Fodinicurvata sp. EGI_FJ10296: one gene and its partner. The protein of the gene in region 1 interacts with the protein of each later gene in a pairwise test. Links are inferred from orthologs where the notes say so. Each region holds a gene or a part of one and is shown on either strand. Other genes may lie near its edges. The genes, in order: ABZ728_RS04300 and ABZ728_RS03200.

Region 1 (12,747 bases):
AAAATACGGCCGCGAACAGGACCATCGCGGAGAACAGCACCGGCTGTGACAGCAGCGACTGAAACCGCAGCCGATGGGACCGAGCCGAAAAGCCGGCACTTTCCATTGTTTCGATGAAGTCCGGCAGCGTCCAGAACGATATCGTGCGTGCCGACGCAAAGCTGTTCTCGATCCATCCTGCCGTCAGGGTCGTTGGAACAGTCAACGTCTCGTGCACCGTCGGACGGCCGGCGCCTTCCAGTACATAGGCATTTTGCAGGCGCCATTCGTTGTCGCCCAGATCCGCCGACATGGCGTCGATTCTCGTCTCGAAGGCCTCGCTGTCGTTATAAAGGAAGAAGGTGACATCATTCAGGGAAATGCCAGGCCCGTCGAGTACACGGGCGAAAATGACCGACGTGCCGTCGTCGTCGCGTTGGCGCAGCCATAATCCGCCGCCGGAGATGTCCAGCACCGTCTCCCGCCCGGAGAACCACTGTGCCTCTTCCTCTTCGTACATCGCCAGCATGGTCGCCGACAGCGGATTGAGAACGGCAATCATCGCTGCGCCGAGCAGGGCGGCCGCGGCAATGACGGGCAACGTGAACTGCCAGACGGAAAGGCCGGCTGACCGGATGACGACCAGTTCGGAACTGCGATTCATTCGCCAGAAAGTGAACATCGCACCGAACATGACGGCGAATGGAAATACGAGTTCGACCACTTCCGGCATCTTCAGAACGGAAAGCCGCAGCGCCACGCCCATGGTGATGTCGGGCCGGTCGGCGCCCCGCCTGAGCATTTCCACATATTCGAACATCAGAATGATGCCCAGAAGGATGGCCATGATGGCGGCAAACCAGGTGAGGAACTGCCGGACGATGTATTTGAACAGCACGCGATTTGGCATCATTGCGGTGCCCCGGCAATTGGCTGCTCGATTTTCGAGCGCGGCATCGGCGGCGGCGGTTTCGGACGTCTGTGCAGCAGGTGCATGCCGACTCCGAAGCCGGCCACCGGCAAGAGATAAAGTACCGGAAAGAGCATGAGGTTGTTTTGCAGAACGTTGTCGAGGCCGAGTGACATCGCCTGGACCAGGACGACGGCCAAAACCGCGAGGGATACGCGGCCCGGCATGCCGCGCCGGTTGATTTCCCCCTGCAGCATGATCCCCAGCGCCAGAGCGACGAACGCAAACGCGAGCAGGGGCGTCGCCAGACGCTGGTGGGCTTCGGCGATCAGGCGGCCTTCTGCGCGGACGTCGCGTTCGTTTTCCATGTCAGGAAACAGCAGGTCGGGCAGGAAACGTTCGCGCGGCGATCGCCAGTCGCTTGTCTGGAAGTCGCCGGCCATATCGGAGAAGTCGACCGCGTACTGGTCGAAGTGCAGGATTTCGGTCTCGTGGTTGCGGGTGTCGTGCTCCTGGTGCTGGCCGTCGAACAGGACGACTTCGCGCGTTTCACCCCGTTCGACCAGCGCCCCCTGCCGTGCCAGGATGGTTACCGGCCGTTGGCCGTCGCTCGTATCGTGAATCAGGATATTGCTCAGATTTCCCAGCCGGTCCCGCTCCTGGAAGTAAACCGTCATGGTGCCGTCGAGGTCGTTGAACTGCCCCTCCCGCAGCAGGGTTGCGGCATATTCGTTGGCGACCATGGCACGAAGCGATTCGAATTGCTGTGTCGCCAGGGGCACGACATAGAGATTGAGGGCATAGCTGAGGATCGCGATGCAACCGGCCATCATGATGGCGGGCTTGGCGATCTGCATCGGGCTCATGCCGGCGGCCCGCATGACGATCAGTTCGCTGTCGGAAACAAGCCGGTTATAGGTGAAGATGGTGGCGCCGATCATCCCGAGCGGCGCCACCGCAGCCACGAGATGAGGCATCGACAGCGCGACGAGCTGGAAAAACAACCCGATCGGCGCGGCGCCGTCGACGATGACCTCAAGGAGCCGCAACGACTGGCTCAACCACACGGCACCGGCCAGCACCCCGACCGACAGAACGGTGGCGACGAAAAGGTGACGAAATATGTAGAGGCTGATACGGTCCATCTACCTGCCGTGCCCAATACCCAGAAGTTGGCCGTCCGCGTTTCCCGACCGGCATTGCTCGCTGCTATTCGTTGTCCGTGTCGGTATGATGGCGAAAGCCGTGCTTGGCAAGTCCGGGGGTCAGGCGGCGGACCGTTTCGCGGGTAGGACATTCGCGTTCCGGATGTGCCCGACCCCAAATTCGATCGCAGACAAAGAGGAACCGATGAAGGTAGCATTTGCGGATCCGATCGCCTTCGACAGCAAAGAAATCGCCAGGGATGGGGTGGTCGTGGTGGTCGGCGTTATGGCCGAAGGTGTGCTGACTCCCGCCGCAAAGGCGCTGGATGATGCGGTCGGCGGCGCCGTATCGGCGGCGCTGAACGGCGTAGCCCGATTCTCCGGCAAGGCCGAGGAAACGCTATGGCTGCCATTTGCCGGTGACGGCGGGCCACGTGCGGTCCTTCTCGCCGGTCTGGGAAGCGGCAAGGATATCGACGCCGGCCGGTGCCAGAAGATCGGCGCCGCCATCCGTGCCGCACTCGGGTCAAGCAAGGCGACCGACGCGACAATCGCCTTCGATCTTCCCGATGCGGGCGAACAGGACGCCCCGGACACGCCCGGTCTCGCTGCCAATCTTGGCTTCGGCCTCTATCTGCGATCCTATCGGTTCGACAAATACAAGGCCGCACCGAAGGACGACGAAAAACCGACACTGGGAGCGGTAACGATAGCCGTCGACCGGAAAAGCGCTGCCAAGAAGGCTTATGGTGCGCTGCAAAAGGTTGCCGAGGGTGTCAATCTGACGCGCGATCTGGTCTCCGAACCGGCAAACGAGCTTTATCCCGAAGTGTTCGCCCAGCGTTGCCAGGAACTGGAGAAGAGCGGGCTGACCGTCGAAGTCATCGAAGAGAAAAAGCTTCGCAAGCTTGGCATGGGCGCCTTGCTGGCCGTCAACGAGGGGTCGCAACGCGAAGCCAGGGTCGTCGTGATGTCCTGGAACGGCGGCAAGGCCAAGGAGGCGCCGATTGCCTTCGTCGGCAAGGGCGTGACCTTCGACACCGGCGGCATCAGCATCAAGCCCGCCGCCGGTATGGAGGACATGAAGTGGGATATGGGCGGCGCCGGTGTCGTTACCGGTTTGATGAAGGCGCTGGCAGGTCGAAAGGCCAGGGTCAATGCCGTCGGCATCATCGGGCTGGTCGAGAACATGCCGTCGGGTTCGGCGATGCGGCCGGGCGACATTGTCCGATCGATGTCCGGGAAGACGATCGAGGTTCTCAATACCGATGCCGAAGGACGACTGGTACTCGCCGACATTCTTCACTATGCGCAGGACCGATTCAAGCCGGCGGCCATGGTCAATCTCGCGACACTGACAGGCGCCATAATCGTCGCCCTTGGCGAGGATCAGGCGGGCCTGTTCTCCAACAACGACGATCTGCGCGACAAGCTGCTGGCGGCATCCAAAGCGGTGGATGAGCCGTTGTGGGCCATGCCGCTGGGCGAGGGTTTCGATCGCCAGCTCGACAGCGATGCCGCCGATGTGAAGAATATCGGCCAGGGTCGTTTCGGTGGCGCCAGCGTTGCCGGACAATTCCTGAAGCGCTTCGTCGCCGACGATGTGGCCTGGGCTCATATCGATATCGCCGGCGTTACCTGGTCGAAAAAAGACCGGGCGACCAACCCGCGCGGCGCAACGGGCTTTGGCGTTCGGCTGCTGGACCGGCTCGTCGCCGACCACTACGAAAATCAGTAAGAACACGAACCACTGACCCCGGGGGACCTGCGTGTACCCCGGGGCGGTTGAGGGCCAACGGGCGTAATAGTGGAAATCCGCTTCTATCACCTGATGCGCACGGGCCCTGACCGGGCTCTGCCTAGCTTGCTGACGAAATGTCTGCAACGCTCGCTCCGGGCGGTCGTCGTTGCCGGGTCCGAGGAGCGGGCGGAAGCCTATGCCGAGATGCTCTGGACGTTCGACGACCGAAGCTTTCTGCCGCATGGGACCCGCCGGGACGGTGAAGCCGAGCGACAGCCGATCTGGATTACCGACCGGATCGAAAATCCGAACGAGGCCAGCGTTCTGTTCCTGACCGACGATGTCGGACCGCCGGACGGTGAGCCGACGGTCAGCCTGGAGGGGCTCACGCTGGTCTGCGATCTGTTCAACGGCGACGACGCCGAAAGTCTTGCGCTGGCGCGGGAGCGCTACCGCCTTGCGCTTTCGACCACGCACACCCTGAGCTACTGGCAGCAGGACGAGCAGGGGCGGTGGTCGGAGCGCCACCGGCGCGAAGGCGCCTCAACAAGCAGCCGCGAAGGCGCCTCAACAAGCAGCCGCGAGGGCGCCTGAAAGATCTATTGCGCCTCCAGCGTCTCCTGAAGGCTGAGCCAGCGTTCTTCTTCACTCTTCAGTGCGGTGTTCGTGTCATGCAGCTTTTTCTGGAGTTCGGTCGCGCTCTCGGCACGCGTCTGATAAAGCGTCGGATCGGCCAGCGCGGCCTCCAGCTTGGCGCATTCCGACTGAAGGCCGGTAATCCGCGCCTCGACAGACTTCAGTTCCTTTCGGATTGGCGCCTTTGCCTTGCGACGCTCTGCGGCGTCGCGCCGCTGGGATCGGCGTGCGGCAGCGTCGTCTTCACCCGATGGTGTCGATCCGGCGCCTGGCCTGGCTGTTGCGCCCTCGGGCGTCGCGTCGGTCGCGTCGCCATTACCGGAAAGCGAGGTCGCCTTGATCGAAGCGGCCTCGGTCCGCCGGGCGTCGGCGAGATACTTGCGATAATCATCCATGTCGCCGTCGAACGGACGGCAACCACCGCGCTCGACGAGCCAAAGCCGTTCGGCGGCAAGATCGACCAGAAACGGATCGTGGGATACGAGGATTACGGCGCCCGGGAACGCGTTCAGGGCATCGAGTAGCGCGCGCCGGCTGTCGATATCGAGATGGTTCGTCGGCTCATCGAGCAGCAGAATATGCGGCGCTTCCCAGGCGATGCGGCACAGCAGCAGGCGGGCTTTCTCGCCGCCGGACAGCGCGGCCGTTTTGGTCTCGGCCTTGTCGCGGCCAAAAGCGAACCGCCCTAGATGGTTGCGCAGGCGCTGGTCGGTCGCCCCGGGGGCAAAGTGCCGCATGTTCTCCAGCGGCGTGAGAGCCGGATCGACCTCGTCAAGCTGGTGCTGCGCGAAATAGCCGACCTTGAGATGACGCGATTTCTGAATCTCGCCATCCATGGGATCGAGGCGGCCGCCGAACAGTTTCGTCAGGGTCGACTTGCCGTTACCATTGGCACCGAGCAGTGCGATCCGGTCGTCCATATCGATCCTGAGCGAGAGATTCTTCAGGACCGGCTTGCCGTCATAGCCGACGGTGACCTTGTCGAGCGTGATGATCGGCGAGGCCAGCGGCTCCGGCGCCGGGAAATCGAAGTGAATCGGTGTGTCGTCTACCGGGACCTGGACGTCGGGCAGCTTTTCCAGCGCTTTCAGGCGGCTCTGCGCCTGTCGCGCCTTGTTCGCCTGCGCGCGGAATCGATCGACGAACGCCTGCATGTGGGCCCGTTGTCGCTCGACCTTCTTGGCCTGAGCCGACTGCAGTTCGCGCTGGAGCCGTCGGGTCTCCTCGAATTTGTCATAGTTCCCGGCATAGCCGGTCAGTTTGCGGCCCTCCAGATGAATGATGCCGGAAACGGCGCGGTTCAGCAGCGACCTGTCGTGACTGATGATGAGAATCGTGCCCGGATACGATTTGAGGAACGATTCCAGCCAGATCGTCGCGTCGAGATCCAGATGGTTGGTCGGTTCGTCCAGCAGCAGCAGGTCGGGCTGCCGGAACAGCAGCGAGGCCAATGCGATCCGCATTCGCAGTCCGCCGGAAAAGCTGCCGCAGGGTTGCCCCTGCGCCGATTCGTCGAAGCCCAGGCCGGCCAGGATCGAAGCGGCCCGTGCCGGTGCGGCATAGGCCTGAATATCGGCCAGGCGGGTGTGGACCTCGGCGATGCGCATGGGGTCTGTTGCCGTATCGGCTTCGGCCAGCAGCGCGGCGCGCTCGCGGTCGGAATCGAGGACCGCCTGCAGCGGCGTCGTGTCGCCGTCCGGCGCCTCCTGCGCGATGGTGCCGACCGACCACCGTGACGGAAGCGAGATTTCGCCACTGTCCGGGGCCAGTTCACCGGTGATCATACGGAACAGCGTCGTCTTGCCGGTGCCGTTGCGACCGATGAGACCGACATGATGGCCGGGGTCAATCGTCGCGCTGGCGCCATCGAGAAGCAGCCGGCCTTCGATACGATAGGTGATGGAATCGAGTTTCAACATAAACGACTGTCCGTACCAGGATCTGGGTATGTTACCGACGCGGTTGCCCGCCGGTGCGGGTGCGGTTATAAGGCCGCGGGTCCAGGTGTCTCAACACCCAACGTCTTACGAGAACATTTAACGCAATTTACAGCAGGTGCCGAAATGGCCGTCGAACGTACTCTTTCAATCATCAAGCCCGACGCAACGCGCCGGAACCTCACTGGCACCATCAACGCCCGATTCGAGGGCGCCGGGCTGCGCATCGTCGCACAGAAGCGTATCCAGCTGACCCGCCAGCAGGCCGAGCGGTTCTATGCCGTACATGCCGAGCGGGCCTTCTTCGGCGAGCTGTGCGCGTTCATGGTCTCCGGGCCGATCGTCGTCCAGGTTCTCGAAGGCGAGAACGCCGTCGCGAAGAACCGGGAAATCATGGGTGCGACCAACCCGGCCAATGCCGACGCCGGAACGATTCGCAAAGACTTCGCCGAAAGCATCGAGGCCAATTCGGTCCATGGCTCCGATGGTGCCGACACGGCCGCCGAGGAAATCTCGTTCTTCTTCGCCGGCACTGAAATCGTCGGTTAACCGGACCAATTGTAACCCGACGATTCGGATCATGTGACTCGAGAGGCCGGGAGGGCGATTTCCCGGCTTTTCGTTTTTACAGTCATTATCAGTTTTTACAGTCATTATCATGTGAATTGAACGCGTGCGCCGCAGCCACGTTCGATCCAGACAAAGGCCGCTTGGCCGAACGCAGCGGCAAGGTCGCAAGCATGCCTGAGTGAGCAGCCGAGAATGCACAGACCGGGTTCCGGGGGCCACCGCCCGCTTACGTCAATCCCGGCGGCGTGAAGAAACCGGTGGCCGCTTTTCCGCACCCTGAGGATCAGACGGTGATGCGCGGCGGCGTTGAAGGTTGCCGCGCGATGGCGGCTGTATGGGTTGTCGGCGGTGACGATTGCCGCGGAATCGGCGCCGATGGGAAACAATTTTGAAGCGCGAGGGTCATCCGCGGTCCAATGGCCGGGTCGAATGCGGCGTGGACCGGCATAGGGACGCTTGGCGGCGTCTATTTGAACGAGGATCGACCCGCCCGGCGCGTCAATTCGGTACACCGCCGTTTCGTACAGTTTCTTGAGCCCGATACGGGTGTAAGCCGTCAATCTTCGTGATGCATTGATGCTGCACATGATCGGAAAACATCTGTCGGCGAATGTATCCGTCCGGCGATCAGGCCAGGAACAGGGCCAGACCGATCAGGATAAGGCAGACACCGACGATGGAATAGGTACTGAACCTGATGAAGCCGCTCCACATCTGGCGGCGAGATTCCATCAAGTCATCGTGTTCGGACGTACGATGATTGTCGGCTGCCATGTCATTCATCCCAAGAGCGTTTTCGCGTTAGAGGGTACTTAAATTTCGTCATCGGCTTTGACAAGGGAAATCGATCCGGCAGGTCCGTCCGGCACCTGATGAGTGCCATCGGGCGGGAACGATCATGCATCCCGCGTCGGGTCGCCTGCAGTCGTCCCGGCGAAGGTCGGCGCCATTATCATGCAGGTTGGCGGAGTCCCGTTGGCGTTGCCGTGTTCCGGCGGGTCGCCGGGAACGGCAATGATCTTGCCCGCAGAAAGCTGCAGTTTTCCTGAAGCATACAATGACAAAGCATGCGGGTAGCAGGAATGTTCAGCCGCCAGCACCCGCTGCGCCAGACGATCGGGGGTATCGTCGAGGAGCACCGGTACCGCTGCCTGCACCAGGATCGGGCCGGAATCCATATCCGCCGTTACCAGATGGACGGTGCAGCCCGTCAAGCGGACACCGGCATCGATCACCCGACGATGCACATTGAGGCCCTTGAACGCCGGTAGCAGCGACGGATGGATGTTCAGCAGGCGCCCTTCCCAGCGTTCGGTGAACGCCGCCGACAAGAGCTTCATGAAGCCTGCCAGACACACCAGTTCGATATCTCTGGCCTTCAGCGCCGCGTCCAGTTGCGCTTCGAATTCAGAAGGGCTGCCGAATGCCTTGTGATCGATTGTCAGAGTTTCGATTCCGGCGCGGCGTGCGTAGTCCAGGCCGGCGGCGCCGGGGCGGTTGGAGATCACAGCCGTCACGGCGGCGGGAAAGGCATCCTGCCTTGCCGAATCGACCAACGCGCCCATGTTGCTGCCGCGTCCGGAAATGAGTACCGCGACTCTGGGGCGGGTCCCGTTGCCGTCGTACCCGGTGTTCGGTTCGTGCACGTGATTATCCTGCCCAGTGGCCTGCCCAGAGACTGTCGACATTGCGCAGCAGCGTTCTGGAACCGGAACCTTCATCCGCTACGACAGTCCCGATACGACAGACGCTTTCGCCGGCGGTCGTCAGTCGGTCGATCGCCGCATCGGCGTCGCCCGGATCCACCACCACTGTCATCCCGATCCCGCAGTTGAAAGTCCGCGCGAGATCGCGGGCGGAAAGGGCGCCATTCTCCTTCAGCCAGCGAAATACCGGGGGCAGCGTCCAGGAGGCCCCATCCAGGTCGGCCGCCAATCCAGCAGGCAGTGAGCGGGGTATGTTTTCGATCAGTCCGCCGCCGGTGATATGGGCGAGGGCCTTGACTGGCGAACCGCCTGTCGCAGGCCCGGTCGAGCGGATAAGATCCAGCAGTGGCCGGACATAGATCCGGGTCGGAGTCAGAAGAATGTCACCCAGCGACGCCGACGGATCGAACGGCGCCGGACCGTCATAGGTCACCAATGCCGTATCGACGATTTTTCTGATCAGCGAGAAGCCGTTCGAATGGACGCCGCTTGAGGCCAGGCCAAGGATGACATCGCCGGCCTTGACGCCGCTGCCGTCGACGAGCGTGCCGCGTTCGGCCGCGCCAACGGCGAAACCGGCAAGGTCATAGTCGCCAGCACTGTACATTCCCGGCATTTCCGCCGTCTCGCCGCCAATCAGGGCGCATCCCGCCTGTCGGCAGCCTTCGGCGATACCCTCGACGACGGTCTTTCCCATGGCCGGGTCCAGACGCCCCGTTGCCAGATAGTCAAGGAAGAACAGCGGTTCGGCGCCCTGTACCACAAGATCGTTTACGCACATCGCGACCAGGTCGACGCCGACCGATTGATGGCGTTCGGTATAAATCGCGACCTTGAGCTTTGTGCCGACCCCGTCGGTTGCGGAAACCAGAATCGGATCGCGGAATCCGGCGGCGCGGAGATCGAACAATGCGCCAAAGCCGCCGAGACCGCCCATGGTGCCGGACCGTTGCGTCGATCCGGCCGCCGGCTTTATACCCTCGACAAGGGCGTTACCCGCATCCACATCGACGCCCGAGTTCTTGTACGCGTCATCACTGCCGGGCCCGGTGAAGCCGGGTCCGCCAGTGCCGGGGGTGCCCGTTTCGGATGGTGTAGTGATGGCGGCCTCGCTAGAGTAGACTGTCCGTATCGAAGCATCGTATCGATGCATCGGCTTGCGGTCGTGGCTGATCAATCTTCGGATGTCACGACCGGATGTGCCGCAGCTTAGCGGAAACAGAAGGCATTGCAATGCGTCGTGAAATTTTTGGCTCCCCGTCCGTCACTGCCCACTCCGGTATCGGTTCCTTCAGTCCCGTTCAGTCCAATACCGGCTCCTTCCTCACTGCATCGTTATTGGCGGGTATGGTGCTCGTCCTGGTCGCTTTGCTGACCAGCGCGCCCGTTGCCGCGCAATCGGACGATAATTTCGTTGTCAGCGGCGTTACCGTCGAGCAGAGCGGGTCGTCGATGAATGATGCCCGAAGTGCCGCCTTTGACGAAGGGCAACGCCGCGCCTTCGTTCAGCTCCTCGACCGGCTGTCGGTTCCGACGAGCCGCGTCGACCCGCAGGCCGTCGGTATGAACACCATCGCCAACCTGATCGCCGCGACCCGCGTCGAAAGCGAGAGTGCGTCCGGCGGAACATATCGTGCGACCCTTGCAGTCGATTTCCGGCCCGAAGCGGTCCGCGACCTGCTGCGCGAGCGCGAGGCGACCTTCACAGAGGTGGCTACGGAGAACACGGTAATCCTTCCCGTCTATCTGGCGTCCGGCGGCGCTCGACTGTGGGAGGGCGATAATCCCTGGCACGATGCCTGGCGCAGCCTCGATCCGGCGGCCAACGACCTTCCGGTCGTGGTTCCCCCGGGAGACATAGAAGACGTTCGGACGATATCCGCCGAGCGTGCGATGAACGGCGATCCGGCGGCGCTTGGTGCGATGGCCGACCGCTACGACGCCGGCGGGGCCGTGGTGGCTGTGGCAGAACCCGGTGCCGACGCATTGACGGTCGTGCTCAACCGTACCGCCAGCGGGCGGAACGAGAGAGAAGTCATACGCGTTTCGGGTGCCCCCACGGATCCGGAGACGTTCCGGGAAGCGGCACGCCGGGCAGGGGCGTTCATCAGGGACAACTGGCGGATCGAGACGGAGCTGCACTCGGGCACCGAGCGTACGATGGTCATGCGGGTCCCGTTGTCGTCGGCAGGTGACTGGTACGATATTCAGCGCCGCCTCGACCGGATGGCCAGTGTGGCAGAAGCGCGCGTGGTGCGCATGGCGCCGGGAGAAATCATCCTGGAGGTGACCTATTTCGGTTCGGTAGACGAATTGGCTGCAGCTGCAGGACGGGAACGATTGCGCCTCGATCGGGGGACTGATCCGGGCGCGGGTGGAAGCGGCGCCGATATCGTCATTCTCAGACGCGAGGGGTAAATCCAGTGCAGGACGTCGACCCGAAAGAGGCGACGGCCGCAGAGCCCACCTGGCACAGCATCGGGTCGAAACCGGAGGTGATTCACCGCCACAGCGGCGGATGGGCGACGCCGCCGAATGTCGTCAGTCTGATTCGTGTCGCAATGGCGCCGGTCGTCGGTTGGCTGATCCTCGTGGATCAGCCGCTCTGGGCTTTCTGGGTATTCCTGGTGGCGGGACTGAGTGACGGGCTTGACGGCGGTCTGGCCCGGTGGCTGGACATGCGCTCGGATCTGGGCAGTATCCTCGACCCGGCCGCCGACAAGGCGCTGCTGGGAATCGCGTTTGTGGCGCTGGGGCTGCAGGGCGCGATCCCGCTGTGGCTCGTGGTGATTGTGATCGGGCGCGACGTGGGATTGGTGCTGGTGACTCTCGTTCAGTACATTCGGGCGCGGGCCGTGCGTGGCCTCAGTCCCGCCAGGATGAGCAAGATCAACACGGTGCTGCAGATCGTTCTCGTCGCCTCGACCCTGGCGGCGACGGCCTTTGGGCTGGCGCTCGGCCTGGCCGGGCATGTTCTGGTCTGGGCGACGGCATTGACGACGATCGTTTCCAGCGCGGAATATCTGGTCCGATTGATGCGTTCGGCGGCGAAAGATCGGAGGTTGGCATGACGGCCGGGGACCGAACCGGCACGTTTCGTCAATTGCCGCTGGACCTCGGCTGGCGGGCGGCCATGGACGCCGAGGATTTTCTGGTCGCTGCGCCCAATCGCGACGCGGTCAACTGGATCGACCGCTGGCCATATTGGCCGGCGCCGGCTCTGGCGATCTGGGGGGCGACAGGATCGGGCAAGACTCATCTGATGCGCGTCTGGCTGCGGAAATCGTCCGGTGCACCGGTGGTCGGCCCTTTATCCGGCCGTGCGCTCAGCGACGATCCGGTCCTGGCGGGCCCTGCAGGGCCATGGGTCGTCGACGACGCCGACCGAATGCTGTCGGTCCATGGCCGGGTCGGGCAACAATGGCTTCTGCATCTGCTCAACCGGGCCCGCGACGATGGCGGAACCGTGTTGCTGACGGGCCGTACGGCGCCCGCCGCCTGGTCCATCGACCTGCCCGATCTGGCATCGCGGGTCCGGTCACTGCCCACCGCGCGGATCGATGACCCCGACGATCAATTGGTCGGTGCATTGCTGATGAAATTGTTCGCAGACCGTCAGATCCGCCCGTCGGCCGAAGTGCTGACCTATGCGGTTCGGCGGCTGCCGCGGGATTTTGCCATCGTGCGACGTTTCGTCGTCGAAGCCGACCGGCACAGTCTGGCCGGCAAGCGTCCCGTTACCGTTCCGTTGATCCGCTCGATTCTGGAGACACTTCCGGATGGGGCCGCCGGTGCCTCAGGCCGAACCCAGCGATTTGGGTGTGACGAATTGCCGTAGTGTTCCGATCGCAGTTGGCAGATCGGCCCAGCGATCGATGGAAAGATCGATTTGTGCCAGGGCGCCGGTCGGGAACTTTGCTTCCATGGATTTGACGAGGGCGCTATCGCCGTCGCGACCGAGGCTCAACGCCAGTTGTGCAACATCCGGGTTGTGGCTGATGGCAAGGACACGACGAATGTTGTCGTTGACACGCGCAATTCTGCTCAACAGCGCATGGCGTCCCGTAAGGTACAGATCGGCCTCGATCTCTGTCGGGGGCGTGCAGGGCCACTCGGCTGTCAG
Region 2 (7,882 bases), on another replicon or contig:
ACCCGTTCGGTCAAACGGCCGGGGTTGCTTTCGACTCCGCCGACGTCGCTATCACTGGCCATCGACGGCCAGGATATCGAGATCAGGATTGTCCGGTCCGCCCAGGCGACGCGCCTGACGCTGCGTCAGGACATCCGCAGTGGCGGGTTCAGGTTGACGCTGCCGCTGGGCGTGTCGATGCAGACGGCCGATGACATGGTCCGGCGCCATAGCGGTTGGCTGGCCGCGCAAATCAGAAAGAGCCCTCAGAAAGTCGCTTTCGAGCCGGGGGTTCCAGTTCCGGTTTGCGGACGGGACCGGCTGATCCGTCACGATCCTGAAACCGGCCACCGCGTGATCATGAGTGACGATGCCCTGACCACCGGCGGCGATCCCTGCCACGTCCCGCGCCGGGTCGAGGATTTTCTGCGACTGCTGGCCCGCGACAGCCTTGGCAGCCATGTCCGGCACCACGCCCAGCGTCTGGGACGGCCCGTAACCGGCATCGCCGTGCGCGATACCGTTTCGCGTTGGGGCAGCTGTTCCTCAACCGGCCGTATCAACCTGTCCTGGCGGCTGATTCTGGCGCCGGAATGGATTGCCTCTTATGTCGCCGCGCATGAAGTGGCCCATCTGGCCGAGATGAATCACGGCCCGCGCTTCTGGCGCCTGTGTCGGGAACTGTTTCCGGAGACCGACGCAGCACGGGCCTGGCTTCGGCACCATGGCACGGGTCTGCACCGATACGGCGGTCCGGCACCGGTCCCTCAAAAGGCTCCAGAGTCCGGGAAGAACTAACTGTGTCCCTGGCCGCCGGCCTTTCCGATCTTTCCAATCGCTTCGGCGAGCGCGACGAGGCGTTGCGCCTCGGTGACGTGAAGCGATTCGATGAGACGCCCGTCCACGACGGTAACGCCGCGGCCGTCGCGAATCGCTTCGGAATGCGCGGCAATGATCCGCCGGGCCCGGTCGACCGCCTCGGATGACGGCGCGAAGGCCGCGTTGGCCGCATCGATCTGTTTGGGATGGATCAGCGATTTGCCGTCAAAGCCCAGATCGGCGCCCTGCCGGCAAACGGCCTCCAGACCCGCCGCATCGGTGAGATCGGCATGGATGCCGTCAATCACGACTATCCCATAGGCTCGCGCAGCGATGAGGCAGGTGCCCAGAGCAACCACCATCGGCAAACGGTCGGCGGTGTCGTTTACGTGAAGGTCCTTGGCCAGATCCTGCGTGCCCATGATGAGACCGGCCAGGCGCCCACCGCCAACTGCAGCAACGGCGGCCAGTTCCCGGACATTGAGGACTCCCATCGGCGTTTCAACCATGCACCATATCGCCAGGCCGGGCGGCGCTCCCAAAGTGTCCAGCCGCCGGCCGGCGTCGGTGATGACGTCCGGTGACTCGACCTTGGGAAGGACGATTCCGTCAGCACCGGCCGTGGCCAGTGCGTCCAGATCGGCTGGTCCCCATGGGGTGTCCAGGGCGTTGATCCGCACCAGCACCTCACGCGGCGCCAGCCCGCCGGCCCGCAATCGCTCAACGACCGCATTGCGCGCCGCCGGCTTCGCATCGGGCGCCGTGGCATCTTCCAGATCGAAAACCACCGAATCGGCAGCAAGCGTTCCCGCCTTCGCCAGCGCGCGCTCGTTCTGGCCCGGCATGAACAGCATGGACCGCCGCGGCCTGGTCGTTGCGCTCATCGGTTCACCCCAACCCACTGGACGCCTCTTGCCGGCAAATCAGACCTCAAGCAGCAAGCGCTGCGGGTCTTCCAGATATTCCTTCACCCGGACCAGGAACGTCACCGCTTCCTTGCCGTCGACGATGCGGTGATCGTAGCTCAACGCCAGATACATCATCGGCCGGATCTCGACCTTGCCATTGATCGCCATAGGCCGGTCCTGGATCTTGTGCATGCCCAGAATGGCCGATTGCGGCGGGTTGAGGATCGGCGTGGACATCAGCGAGCCATAGACACCGCCGTTGGAGATCGTGAAAGTGCCGCCGGTCAGGTCGGCCATGCTCAGCTTTCCGTCCCGCGCCTTCTTGCCATAGCCGTTGATCGTCTGCTCGACCTCGGCGAAGGAAAGCCGATCGCAATCGCGGACTACCGGCACCACCAGCCCCTGCGGCGTGCCGACCGCGACACCGATGTCGTAATAGTTCTTGTAGACGATGTCCGTACCGTCGACCTCGGCGTTAACCGCCGGCAGTTCCTGGAGAACCTGTACACAGGCCTTGATGAAGAACGACATGAATCCAAGCCGTACGCCGTGCTTCTTCTCGAATCCGGCCTTGTACGCTTCGCGTACCTCCTTCATAGCGGTCATGTCGACCTCGTTGAAGGTGGTCAGCATGGCCGCGGTGTCCTGGGCTTCCTTCAGCCGCCGGGCGATCGTCTGGCGCAGCTTGGACATCCGGACCCGCTCCTCGCGGTCCTTTTTCGGGCGATCGGTCGTCGCCGGCCGCTCGAATGCCGGGATATCGATCGTCATCGTACCGCCGGAATCGCGTTTGGCCTCGGCCTTTCCGCCGGAGGGTTTGGCGGCCCCGCCTTTGCCGTCCAGATGATCCTGTACGTCCTGCTTCGTGATGCGGCCGTCCTTGCCCGTACCGGCAATCTTGCCGACATCCAGCTTGTTGTCGGCAATCATCTTGCGGGCCGCCGGCATCACCGCCGTATCGTCATCCGACCCTTGGGAAGCGTCCGCCGCCAACTGCGCGGTACTGCCGCCCTTTTCCGAACCGGACGTTTCAGCGGATTTGGTTTCGGCAGCCCGGGTGTCGGAAGAAGCCGCCTCTTTGCTGCTCGCGGCTGCGCCGCTGCCGGCACCGATCGATCCCAGCTTGGCGCCGACTTCGACGGTTTCGCCTTCGGACACGACAATGTCCTCCAGCACGCCGGCTTCGGAGGCGTTCACCTCCAGCGTTACCTTGTCCGTCTCCAGTTCGACGACGGCCTCGTCACGATCGACTTTATCGCCCGGCTTTTTCAGCCATTTGGCGATGGTTGCTTCCGTTACGGATTCGCCCAGGGCCGGAACGACGATATCTGTGCTCATGGTCGGATACCTGCTGTTTTCTACTTCCGCGCCAATGCGCCGACAAGGAGTGTGCGTGGGCATCGGGTACCGGCGGTTTCCACTTTTTCAGCGGTGACGACGGCAATCGATGCCCGGAACTCAGTCATTCCCGGCAAAACCCGGGTCCTGCCCTTTAGCTTCCGTCAATCGTCAGGGCCTGATCGATCAAAGCCGCCTGCTCGCGCTGGTGCCAGCGCACGACGCCTGTCGCGGGAGATGCGGCTTCCGGGCGGCCGGCATATTTCGGCCGCTTCGCCTTGTGACCGATCTTTTCCAGCATTGCCTCGATCCGTCGGTCGGCAAAATACCATGCGCCCATATTGGCCGGCTCTTCCTGGCACCAGACGACGTCGGCGTTCGGGTATTTCTCGACTTCCTCGGACAGCGCCTTTTCAGGGAACGGATAGAGCTGCTCCAGCCGCACCAGCGTAATGTCGTTCAGCTTGCGGGCGTCGCGTTCCTGAAGCAGGTCGTAATAGACTTTGCCTGTGCACAGAACGACCCGCTTGACCGATTTGTCCTGCTTGTCGCGTCCATTCTCGAAAAGCACCCGGTGGAACGTGCTGTTGCCGACGAATTCCTCGATGTCGGAGACAAAATATTTCTGGCGAAGCATCGACTTCGGCGTCATCACGATCAACGGCTTGCGGAAATCACGGTGAAGCTGGCGCCGAAGGGCGTGGAAATAATTGGCCGGAGTCGTCGGATAGATGACCTGCCAGTTGTCCTCTGCACTCTGGTTCAGGAACCGCTCCAGCCGGGCCGACGAGTGTTCGGGTCCCTGTCCTTCGTAACCGTGAGGCAGCAAGAGGACGAGCCCGGACATCCGCAGCCACTTCTGCTCACCGGAGGAGAGAAACTGGTCGATGATGATCTGGGCGCCGTTGCAGAAATCGCCGAATTGGGCTTCCCAAAGCGTCAGGGCTTTCGGCTCGGCCAGCGAATAGCCGTACTCGAAGCCCATGACCGCAAACTCCGATAGCGGACTGTCATGCACCTCGAAGGCGGCCTGCCCCGGGGCGACATTGTTGAGAGGAACGTATTTTTTCTCGGTGTCCTGGTCGATCAACACCGAATGACGCTGCGAAAACGTACCCCGGCCGCTGTCCTGGCCGCTGAGACGGACCGGGAAACCCTCGTGGCACAGCGTGCCGAAGGCAAGCGCCTCGGCCAGGGGCCAGTCGATGCCCTTGCCTTCGTCGATGGCCTTGGCCTTGGCCTTGAGCTGGCGGACGATCTTGCTGTTGGCGTTGAACGTCTCCGGAACATGGGTAATGGCCCGGCCGACTTCGCGCAGTGTCTTCTCCGCAACGGCCGTCCGTCCCCGGCGCTCCTCGCCCGTTGCGATCGAAAGGCCCTCCCACGCACCGCCCAGCCAGTCGGCCTTGTTGGGCTTGTAGCTGGACGAGGCCTCGTATTCCTTTTCGAGCTTCTGCTGGAATTCTTCCGCGAGCCGCTCGCCTTCGCCCTTCTCCAGAACGCCTTCGGCCTCAAGCCGCTCGGCATAGACTTGCCGTGTGGTCGGCATCCCGGCGATGGTCTTGTACATCAGCGGCTGGGTGAAGGCCGGCTCATCACCCTCGTTGTGCCCGAACCGTCGATAGCAGACGACGTCGACGACGACGTCCTTCTTGAATCGCTGGCGAAACTCGATGGCGATCCTACTGGCATGGACGACGGCTTCGGGATCGTCGCCGTTGACGTGAAGGATCGGCGCCTGGATTCCCTTTGCAACATCGGTCGGATAGGGCGACGAGCGCCCGAATTTCGGCGACGTCGTGAAGCCGATCTGGTTGTTGACGATGAAGTGAACGGTCCCGCCGATCCGATAGCCCTTCAATTCGGACAGCATCAGTGTTTCCGGCACGACGCCCTGGCCGGGAAAAGCCGCGTCGCCATGAAGCAGCAGCCCCATGACCTTCTCGCGCTCGGTGTCCTTTTGCTGGGCCTGCTTGGCGCGGACCTTGCCGACGACGACGGGATTGACGGCTTCGAGATGGGAGGGGTTCGCCGTCAGCGACAGATGGATGGTGCTGCCATCGAAATCGCGGTCCGACGACGTGCCGAGATGGTACTTGACGTCGCCGGAGCCCTGAACATCCTCAGGACTTGCAGGATTGCCCTGGAACTCGGAGAAAATCGCGGCGAACGGCTTGCCCATAACATTGGCCAGGATGTTCAGCCGCCCCCGATGGGACATGCCGATGACGATTTCCTGAAGACCAAGCTGGCCGCCGCGTTTCATGACCTGTTCGATCGCCGGCACCAGCGACTCCGCACCATCGAGGCCGAATCTCTTGGTCCCGGTGTATTTGAGGTGCAGGAATTTTTCGAAGATTTCCGATGCCGTCAGCCTGTCAAGAATGGCCCGACGCCCCCGCTCCGTGAAATCCGTACGGTTTTCGGCCGATTCGATACGCTCTTGTATCCAGGCTTTCTGTTCCGGATCCTGAATATGGAGGTACTCGACGCCGATATGACCACAGTAAGTGGCCCGCAGCCGCTCCATGACCTGCCGCAGGCTCGCCCGTTCGAAGCCCAGCACCATATTCAGATAGATCGGCCGATCCATATCGGCTTCGGTAAAGCCATATGTCTTCGGATCGAGCTCAGGGTGATGTTCGCGTTTTTCAAGACCGAGCGGATCGAGCTGAGCCTCGAGGTGTCCGCGGACACGGTAGGCGCGCACCAGCATCAGCGCCCTGATGCTGTCCATCGTTGCCTGGACGAGTTGTTCGTGGCTGGCCCCCTCGGCCGGCGCAGCGGCACCGTTCCCTTTTTTCGCCCCCTTTGCCGGGGGCGGGAGCGCCGCGGTCAGCTCGAAAGCGTCGGCATAGGGCGCCGTATCCGGCGACAGATCAGCCGCGCCGTTTTGCGGCTGCGACCAGGACGGCCCCGTCACGTCACTGAGCGCCTCCTGGGCCTCCGTGCCCAGCGACCCGAAGAACGACCGCCAGGATTCGTCAACGGAAGTCGGATCCTCCCGATACCGTGCGAACAGATCGCCGATAAAGCTGGCGTTGTGCGCAAAAAGGAACGAAGTCTGCTCTGCCTGACTGCCCATCGTACTCGATTCGGCGAACGATACCGTCCGCCGCCCTGTTAACGCGGTTCCCTGCCGTCCCGGCCTTGCGTGGAGAGCCATTGCTCTCCACGGCGCCAGAACAGCAAGACGCCACCGGAACCGCTCCCGATGGCATCCATTTGCTGTCCATTATGATGTCCCGAAATCCCATGCCGGCCGGACCGACCCCGATCAGATCGCTCCAGCGCCGGAAGGGCGCTCATCGTCCGAGACAATTCCGGCGCCCTTGCAACGGCTGCGACATTTCGGGACGGATGGACGACCACCATCAGCCTTTCAGGGCCTCAACCATCGTTGATCCGAGACTCGCAGGGCTGTCGGCGATGTGGACGCCTGCCGATCGCATGACATCGATCTTGTCTTCGGCGCCGCCCTTGCCTCCGGCGATGATCGCACCGGCATGCCCCATGCGACGTCCCGGAGGGGCCGTGCGACCGGCGATAAAGCCGACTACGGGTTTCTTCGATTTGGCCGCCTTCAGGAATTCGGCTGCCTCTTCCTCGGCCGATCCACCGATCTCGCCGATCATGATCATGGCTTCGGTCTCGTTGTCCGCCAGGAACATTTCGAGGCAGTCGATGAAGTTGGTGCCGTTCACCGGGTCGCCGCCGATCCCGATGCAGGTCGACTGCCCCAGCCCCGCCGCCGTCGTCTGCGCGACGGCTTCGTAGGTCAGTGTGCCCGACCGGCTGACGATGCCGATCTTGCCGCGCCGATGGATGTGCCCCGGCATGATGCCGATCTTGCAGGCATCCGGCGTGATCACGCCCGGGCAGTTCGGCCCGATCAGGCGCGTGCCGGACCCCTCAAGGGCGCGCTTGACCTTGACCATATCGAGGACGGGGATGCCCTCGGTGATGCAGACGGCCAGCGGAATCTCCGCGTCGATCGCCTCAAGGATCGCATCGGCGGCGAAGGGCGGCGGCACGTAAATGACCGTCGCATCGGCACCGGTCTTGTCGCGGGCTTCGGCAACCGTATTGAAGACCGGCAGATCGAGATGCGTCGTTCCGCCTTTGCCGGGACTCACGCCGCCGACCATACGGGTGCCGTAGGCAATGGCCTGCTCGGAATGAAAGGTACCCTGATTGCCGGTGAAGCCCTGGCAGATTACCTTGGTGTTCTTGTCGACGAGAACAGCCATTACCTGGCCTCCTTCACGGCAGTAACGATCTTATCGGCGGCATCGGCAAGATTGTCGGCGGAAACGATCGCCAGACCACTCTCGGCCAGTATCTTCTTGCCCAGTTCGACGTTGGTGCCTTCCAGCCTGACGACGAGCGGCACATGAAGCGCCACCTCACGCGCTGCGGCCACGATGCCCTCGGCAATGACGTCACACCGCATGATCCCGCCGAAAATGTTGACCAGAATGCCCTCAACATTGGCGTCGCTGAGGATCAGCTTGAAGGCGGCCGTGACCTTTTCCTTGGTCGCACCGCCGCCGACGTCCAGGAAATTGGCCGGCGACCCGCCATAAAGCTTGATGATGTCCATCGTCGCCATGGCGAGACCGGCGCCGTTGACCATGCAGCCGATATTGCCGTCGAGCTTGATGTAGTTCAGATCGTGCTTGCCGGCTTCGATCTCGGCAGGATCTTCTTCGGACTCGTCGCGCATTTCGGCGATTTCAGCATGCCGATAGAGCGCGTTGTCGTCGAAGTTCATTTTGGCGTCGAGGGCGAGGATTTCGCCGTCACCCGTGACGACCAGCGGGTTAACCTCGACGGTG

The links.
Region 2: the proteins of ABZ728_RS04300 (region 1) and ABZ728_RS03200 interact in binary tests that used the Escherichia coli proteins (3 or more experiments, as listed by UniProt). The link is inferred for Fodinicurvata sp. EGI_FJ10296 from one-to-one orthologs.

The regions. Positions count from the first base shown.
Region 1 is NZ_JBFCVL010000002.1:175,393-188,139, reverse strand. Bases 3,853-6,775 are described here. They hold ABZ728_RS04300 (ABC-F family ATP-binding cassette domain-containing protein), read right to left. Parts: upstream 6,331-6,775; coding sequence 4,375-6,330; downstream 3,853-4,374. Other genes in these bases: ndk (nucleoside-diphosphate kinase), read left to right, coding at 6,475-6,775; ABZ728_RS04305 (DNA polymerase III subunit chi), read left to right, coding at 3,853-4,369. In the rest of the region: LPS export ABC transporter permease LptG, read right to left, coding at 1-892; LPS export ABC transporter permease LptF, read right to left, coding at 889-2,034; ABZ728_RS04310 (leucyl aminopeptidase), read left to right, coding at 2,240-3,772; more of ABZ728_RS04305, read left to right, coding at 3,842-3,852; more of ndk, read left to right, coding at 6,776-6,897; ABZ728_RS04290 (DUF3293 domain-containing protein), read right to left, coding at 7,005-7,505; ABZ728_RS04285 (hypothetical protein), read right to left, coding at 7,546-7,692; purN (phosphoribosylglycinamide formyltransferase), read right to left, coding at 7,815-8,564; purM (phosphoribosylformylglycinamidine cyclo-ligase), read right to left, coding at 8,569-9,801; ABZ728_RS04270 (DUF2066 domain-containing protein), read left to right, coding at 9,858-11,042; ABZ728_RS04265 (CDP-alcohol phosphatidyltransferase family protein), read left to right, coding at 11,048-11,695; ABZ728_RS04260 (DNA replication protein), read left to right, coding at 11,692-12,462; ABZ728_RS04255 (histidine phosphatase family protein), read right to left, coding at 12,421-12,747. UniProt on the Escherichia coli protein: Genetic data indicate it may be involved in ribosome assembly or function.
Region 2 is NZ_JBFCVL010000001.1:705,728-713,609, reverse strand. Bases 2,999-6,447 are described here. They hold ABZ728_RS03200 (2-oxoglutarate dehydrogenase E1 component), read right to left. Parts: upstream 6,130-6,447; coding sequence 3,199-6,129; downstream 2,999-3,198. Other genes in these bases: sucD (succinate--CoA ligase subunit alpha), read right to left, coding at 6,419-6,447; odhB (2-oxoglutarate dehydrogenase complex dihydrolipoyllysine-residue succinyltransferase), read right to left, coding at 2,999-3,044. Also shown: ABZ728_RS03215 (M48 family metallopeptidase), read left to right, coding at 1-777; ABZ728_RS03210 (CoA ester lyase), read right to left, coding at 774-1,682; more of odhB, read right to left, coding at 1,722-2,998; more of sucD, read right to left, coding at 6,448-7,294; sucC (ADP-forming succinate--CoA ligase subunit beta), read right to left, coding at 7,294-7,882. UniProt on the Escherichia coli protein: E1 component of the 2-oxoglutarate dehydrogenase (OGDH) complex which catalyzes the decarboxylation of 2-oxoglutarate, the first step in the conversion of 2-oxoglutarate to succinyl-CoA and CO(2).